2 regions of the Bradyrhizobium sp. CB3481 genome follow, and region 2 is predicted to be linked to the other one. Evidence: predicted binding sites of a transcription regulator. Region 2 holds the regulator's gene; the other holds the start of a gene.
The links. The regulator LexA, encoded in region 2, represses DNA repair genes until DNA is damaged. The targets are predictions, from matches to a motif close to TGTTCNNNNTGTGTTCNG.
Positions count from the first base shown of each region.

Region 1 (3,413 bases), 900 kb from region 2:
AGCTGCGGCAGGACGCTCAAATCCTTTGCCAGGAGATCGAACCACGCATGCGGCGCCGGCGCCCGAAAAGCCTGCCACGCCAAGTTTGCGATCTCGAGATGATGGTCGCCAATCGCAACGCCCATAAACTTCATTTTGGCGAGGCGCTCCGGTTCTATCTCGCCGAGAGAGGCATCCACATGCCTCAGCGTGAGGCCCAGGTCTTTGGCTAGTGCACCGAGATGATCGAGCAGCCAGATCAGCACCAGTTGGGCATTCGGCTCGGTGTCCATCCAGAGTTCGACCGTTTCGAAACGCCGGCAGACCTCGATCAATCCGAGGTCTTTCATCCCGAATTTCTGCGGGCGCTGCGGTGGCATGAAATCCAGCCAGTGCGACTCCGCCTGCTGGTTTGTTCGTGGAGCCAAAAACGCTGCAAGATCTGCATCGGAACGCGGCGGTCCAAAGACCATCCGAAGCTCGATCGCCACAGCCAGATCGGCGTGACCTGCCGATGCAATGCCACCTGCACTGGAGGAATCAGCCGTCAGGACCAGACGCGTCATGCGAGTACCAATACGAGCAAAACAAAAACGGGCGCTGCGAACGTCGGCAACTCAACGTCCGCAGCGCCCGTCTGTCACGCTTCGGGCCTTAACCCCCAAAGCGATTCTAAAACTTATTCGTCGTCGCCAGGCTCCTCGCCGTCGGCATCGCGCTCGGCGGGACCGGCCAAAATCTGTTCGGCGATCAGGCCGGAGTTCTGGCGGATCGCCATCTCGATCTTGGCGGTCATGTCGGGGTTGGCCTTGAGGAAAGCCTTGGCGTTCTCGCGTCCCTGCCCGAGCCGCTGACTGTCATAGGAGAACCAGGCGCCGGACTTCTCGACCAGGCCGGCCTTGACGCCGAGGTCGAGGATCTCGCCCATCTTGGAGACGCCCTCGCCATACATGATGTCGAACTCGACCTGCTTGAAGGGCGGCGCCAGCTTGTTCTTCACCACCTTGACGCGGGTGGTGTTGCCGACCACCTCGTCGCGCTCCTTGATCGCGCCGATGCGGCGGATGTCGAGGCGGACGGAGGCGTAAAATTTCAGCGCATTGCCGCCGGTGGTGGTTTCCGGCGAGCCGTACATCACGCCGATCTTCATGCGGATCTGGTTGATGAAGATCACCATGGTGTTGGACTTGTTGATCGACGCCGTGAGCTTGCGCAGCGCCTGGCTCATCAGGCGTGCCTGCAGGCCGGGCAGCGCATCGCCCATCTCGCCCTCGAGTTCGGCCTTCGGCACCAGCGCGGCCACCGAATCGACCACCAGCACATCGATCGCGCCGGAGCGCACCAAGGTGTCGCAGATTTCGAGCGCCTGCTCGCCGGTGTCGGGCTGCGAGATCAGGAGCTCGTCGATGTTGACGCCGAGCTTGCGGGCATAGACCGGATCGAGCGCGTGTTCGGCGTCGATGAAGGCGCAGATGCCGCCCTTCTTCTGTCCCTCGGCGACGCAATGCAGCGCCAGCGTGGTCTTGCCCGACGATTCCGGCCCGTAGATTTCGACCACCCGCCCCTTCGGCAAGCCGCCGACGCCGAGCGCGATGTCGAGCCCGAGCGAGCCGCTCGAGACCGTCTCGACGTCCATCGAGCGGTCGTTCTTGCCCAGCTTCATCACCGAGCCCTTGCCGAACTGGCGCTCGATCTGGGAGAGCGCGGCAGACAGGGCCTTGGTCTTATCCATGGAGGATCCTTCAACGATACGCAGGGCAGTGGCGGACATCTTACGTGCTCCTTATGGCGGGGATTCGCGAGCGGGACAAACGGCGGCGAGAGGCTTTTTTGATGCGATTTTTGTCTGGGAAAATCCGTACCACGTTTGTTCTATGTTCGCAATATGTTCTTTTTGGAAATCTGGTGCTGGCCTGCGCCCAGCACCGGAAATCCGCGTCCCCCCCCCCATCCTTAATGCCAAGCGTCCCCTGCTGATTTGGCGAATGTCCAAATTTCAACTTTAGGATTACGCTTTACATCCTCACTCCAAAACGGAGGTGCCCCCATGAAGTCTCTCTCGGCAAGGAGTTTCATCGCAGGCTCGACAATCTGCGTGGCTTTCGCAGCCTGGAATGGAGCCGCGCTAGCGGAACAGAAAGCGAACCGACAGGTGCAGGCACAGTCGCTCGGATATCGGTGCCGCGCCGCCGTCCGCGCCGAAATGAAGGGGCCTGATTGCCGGATGGCGATCCCTCCCAACGCAACCAGCCACTGCAATATTCCATCCAACGCCGAGGTCGAGGTGATGGACAATAAGGTCAACGAATGCGTCAGGCAGGGTGGCCCGGGACGATTGGCAAAAGTCCGATCGTGATGGAGGTCCGGAGCCCGCCCCCTGGCCGGCAACCTTCGTGACCCTGATCGAGATGGTCTCGGGATAGCCGGGGCGCCGCTTCCCTGGCGGGAGCGATCCAGCCTTTCCCTTCCCCAACTACGCAATCATACGGAAGTGACCCGGCCCAAAGGCTCTGCTTAGTCAACCGGATGGGCCGTCACATCCTCTTCAAATGCCCCCAATTGGGCACCAACGTTCAGCACTGGCTTCCGGACCCCACGCCGGAGGACGAGCGCAATGCCTATGTGTCGGTCGTGTGCCTTGCCTGCACCCGGCTTCATCTCATCCACAAAGAGACCGGCAAGCTCCTAGGCAAGGACTGACGCCGCCTCCAGGCAGCCGGCCACACCTCCCCCATTAAAGTTCACTTTTGTACTGTTCCCGCGGAACGGATTCCGCCGCAGCGCGTAATCGGACGGGTGCGGCGGTTAGCGGTAGCAACGGGGAACCAGATTGTGCCGGGTAAAAAATATCTGAGTGAACAAGCGGCAACCTTCCTGAAATTTGCAATGGCCACCACGGATCCGGATGTCGCCGCGGGCTTCCTCGACAAGGCCGCCGACCTTTCCGCCAAGAGTAAAGAGGCGCCGGACGCCAGCCCCCGGCCGCCTGATGTAGAGCAGCCGGACGGCTAGCTCTCGCGATGAGGCCGCCAAAGCGCGGCCTCATCGTTTTCCAGACCTCATCTTCAAGTCGAACTGCAAGTTGTGCACCGCTTACAATTTTAGGCGTGCTTGCGGTTTCGTCTGAACTGTCCGTCAAGTGGACAACCCTATGGTTGGCAGCATGCACGCACAGATCGCCTTCCCCTACACATCCTTGCCGACGCCTCAACAGCTTGGTGCCCATCTGCTCACCCGGCTCTTCAGCCTCAGCCGCACCCCCGAACCCTCGCGGGTGCCGCAGCCCATCCGCGGCCCGGACGCACCCTCGCGAACCCATATTCCGCCGCGGCAGCCTTATCCGACACGTCAGGAATAGGCGCCGCCGGCAGCGCCCGGCCCAACGGCCTCGCCGCATGGGGCTATGCAGCGAGGTCGCCGGCGGCGGGGAAATT
Region 1 covers NZ_CP121647.1:3,051,414-3,054,826, reverse strand. Annotated here, with positions in the region: gene QA643_RS14665 (hypothetical protein) at 1-545, opposite strand, end outside; gene recA (recombinase RecA) at 659-1,750, opposite strand; gene QA643_RS14655 (hypothetical protein) at 2,812-2,991, shown strand.
Region 1: the regulator LexA is predicted to act here: its motif matches at 1,855-1,872, upstream of recA (recombinase RecA).

Region 2 (3,413 bases):
CTGCCATCCACGTGACATCGACGGATGACGTGGCAAGGGCATTGACCGCACTTGGAATATAAGGAGGTCTGCCCGTGGCCTTGATGCCGGTTGCCGATGCCTTATCCGCGATCCTCAGTGGCGCCGATCCGCTACCCGAGGAAATGGTCGCGCTCGAAGCCGCCCATCATCGCGTGCTGGCGCGCGACGTCGCGGCACGGCGGACCCAGCCGCCTGAGGCGATGTCGGCGATGGACGGCTATGCGGTGCGCGCCGCTGACGCCGCCGATCTCTCCGCCCGGCTGAAAGTGATCGGCGAGGTCGCTGCCGGCCGCCCGTTCGAACGGAAGGTCGGCCAAGGCGAAGCGGTGCGGATATTCACCGGCGGCGTGATCCCTGACGGGGCCGACGCCGTCATCATCCAGGAAGACACGGCGGTCGACGGCGATCATATCACCATCACCGAAGCCGCCGCCCCGGGGCGGCATATCCGCGCTGCCGGCGTCGATTTCCGCGAGGGTGACGTGCTGCTGAAGCGTGGGCGCCGCCTCACCGACCGCGACCTGTCGCTCGCCGCCGGCATGAACTATCCGCAAGTCGCCGTGCACCGCCGACCGAAAATCGCGATGCTCGCCACCGGCGACGAACTGGTGATGCCGGGTACGACGCCCGGACCCGGCCAGATCGTCTATTCCAACGGTTATGCGTTGCGGGCGCTGGCCGAGGACGAGGGCGCCGAGGTCATCGATCTCGGGGTCGCCGCCGACACCGTCGAGGCCACCACGGCAGGCATCCGCCGCGCTAGCGAGGCAGGAGCGGACGTCCTGATCACCATGGGCGGCGCCTCGGTCGGCGACCACGACCTCGTCAAGCGATCGCTCGAGGCCGAAGGGACGACGATGGCTTTTTGGCGGATCGCGATGCGGCCGGGCAAGCCGATGATGCATGGCAGGCTCGGCGCAATGCGGGTGATCGGCCTGCCCGGCAATCCCGTCTCCTCCTATGTCTGCGGCTTCCTGTTCCTGGTGCCGCTGATTCGCGCATTATCGGGCCGCGACCACGTCCATCACGTCAGGGAAAGCGCCGTTTTGGGCCGCGACCTTGCCGCCAACGACCAGCGCGAAGATTATCTCCGCGCCCGTCTCGAAGAGCGCGAGGATGGCACGCTGACCGCCGTGCCGGTCACCCACCAGGACTCCTCGCTGCTCGGGAATCTCGCTGCGGCACGGGCACTTGTGATACGTCCGCCATTCGCGCCGGCTGCCGTGAAGGGGTCGCGTTGCGAGCTCTTACGCCTGCCGGAGTGACGCCCTAGATGGCGCTTCGGGCCGCTGTCGCAATGCGTTCACCTGAAATTAAGTGGTTGCGGAACACATATCGAACATATAGTGTCCGTTCATGATTTGTTTCGAGTGCTAGTGTCTATGGTTGGGAGTTTGGGGACTCCCGCGATCTGGGCCCTGAAATTCGAGACCGAAGGACGATGCCAAACCGGGGGATTGCTCGCGATGCTTACGCGCAAACAGTACGAACTTCTGCGTTTCATCAATGAACGGCTGAAAGAGGCCGGCGTGCCGCCCTCCTTCGACGAGATGAAGGATGCGCTCGACCTACGCTCGAAATCCGGAATCCACCGGCTGATTACGGCGCTGGAGGAGCGTGGCTTCATCCGCCGCCTGCCCAACCGCGCCCGCGCCATCGAAGTCATCAAGCTGCCCGAGCTCGCCGCCGCCGGCAACGGACGCCGTGGCTTCACGCCGAGCGTTATCGAAGGCACGCTCGGCAAGCGCGCCTCGACCCCGCCTGTCGCCGAGGACGACGGCAATCGCCCGGTCGCCGTACCCGTCATGGGCCGGATCGCCGCCGGTACGCCGATCGAGGCGCTGCAGACCCGCAGCCACACCATCAGCGTGCCGCCTGACATGCTCGGCTCCGGCGAACATTACGCGCTCGAAGTGCGCGGCGATTCCATGGTGGATGCCGGCATTCTCGATGGCGACATGGCGCTGATCCAGCGCAATGAGACCGCCGACACCGGCGACATCGTGGTGGCGCTGATCGACGAGGAGGAAGCGACGCTAAAACGCTTCCGCCGCCGCGGCGCCTCGATAGCGCTCGAGCCGGCCAACGCCGCCTATGAAGTCCGCATCCTGCCGCCCAACCGGGTCCGCATTCAGGGCAAGCTGATCGGGCTGTACCGCAAATACTGATCTTTCAATATTGATCTGTCGGTTTGCGTACATCGCGGCGACAATACCAGCCCCGGCCTTCGGCCGGGGTTTTTTGCTGCGTGAAGGAACAAAAGCCGCGCTAGCGCGCTTGTGATTTGGTCGCAGTAGGCCCGTCGCAGAATTGCCCAGAACCAAGAAAATGCTTCTGCCAATTTCACTACGATAAAGTCCACTGTGATAGAGGCCTGTGCCTCCTTCCAGACACGGGTCAGCTATCTCTAACGAGGGAGCCATCCGATGTGTGACTATAGCCTGCACGCCGTGGCGACGCGCCCTGCCCGGGTCGGCGAGACGCTCGTTACCACGACCTTCCGCGGTACATCGACCCGCGGCTTTGCGTCAGAGCGTGAGCCTGCAGTGGCGGTCTGCATGCTTCCCGGCACCGAACTGGCGTTCGCCGAGGACGTCAGATACGATAACCGCTGGATCTGGACGCGAACCACCGAGTGGCGGGTCGGCAAGTTCAATCAGATCGAGCCCGAAGTGGCCGACCGTCACCATGACGCGATCGAATTTCCCGATGGCAGTCACGTGCTGGTGACGCAGCTTTGCGAAGGCCAGCGGGCGACCGTGCTGCAATTGCCGGTGGTCCAGACCGGCGGCGAGCGTGCCCCGAAGGCCGTCGAAGCGCCTCCGGCCGCTTCCATCGTGACCGGCTAAACGCCGCGCGCACGTGATCCGCCGGTTCAAATCGGCGGATCACGTGATATTATATTGCCTGGAAAATCGGCGCCGAGGGGCAGTCGGTGGTCAACAAGGTTACATGGCAAAGAGCCGGACGCGTCACCGAGCCGGGACGCTACATGTTCCGCTATGGCTGGCTCACGGTCACGGCCGACGATCTCGCGATCTGGCAGCAATTCCCTGACGCCTCGTTCACACTGGTCAACCTGCCGTCGGACCCCGACGCACCGGAGGAATTTCACCTCGGCGCGTTCGAGATACCGGTAAGCCCTCCGCACGACGGGCACTGAACGTCGTCTATTCCTCCGCCTGAAGGTCTGCCTCCGCCGGCGTCGCATCGACGGCACGCGCCGGCACGCGTGGCGCCAGCACCGCGGCGCCCGCCTCGCCGTCCTCGGCTGCGGCTGGCGACCAGGGCCGATCGATGCCGCGCGGCTTGACCGCCTCGACAGCAAGCCCCTCCCGGCTTCGCCGGAGCGCCATCGCGCCCTGGCGCCGCAATCGCCCGCCGTCGATGAC
Region 2 covers NZ_CP121647.1:3,952,868-3,956,280, reverse strand. Annotated here, with positions in the region: gene QA643_RS19200 (HAD family phosphatase) at 1-62, shown strand, start outside; gene glp (gephyrin-like molybdotransferase Glp) at 75-1,286, shown strand; gene lexA (transcriptional repressor LexA) at 1,488-2,189, shown strand; gene QA643_RS19185 (hypothetical protein) at 2,448-2,870, shown strand; gene QA643_RS19180 (hypothetical protein) at 2,957-3,184, shown strand; gene QA643_RS19175 (ComEC/Rec2 family competence protein) at 3,192-3,413, opposite strand, start outside.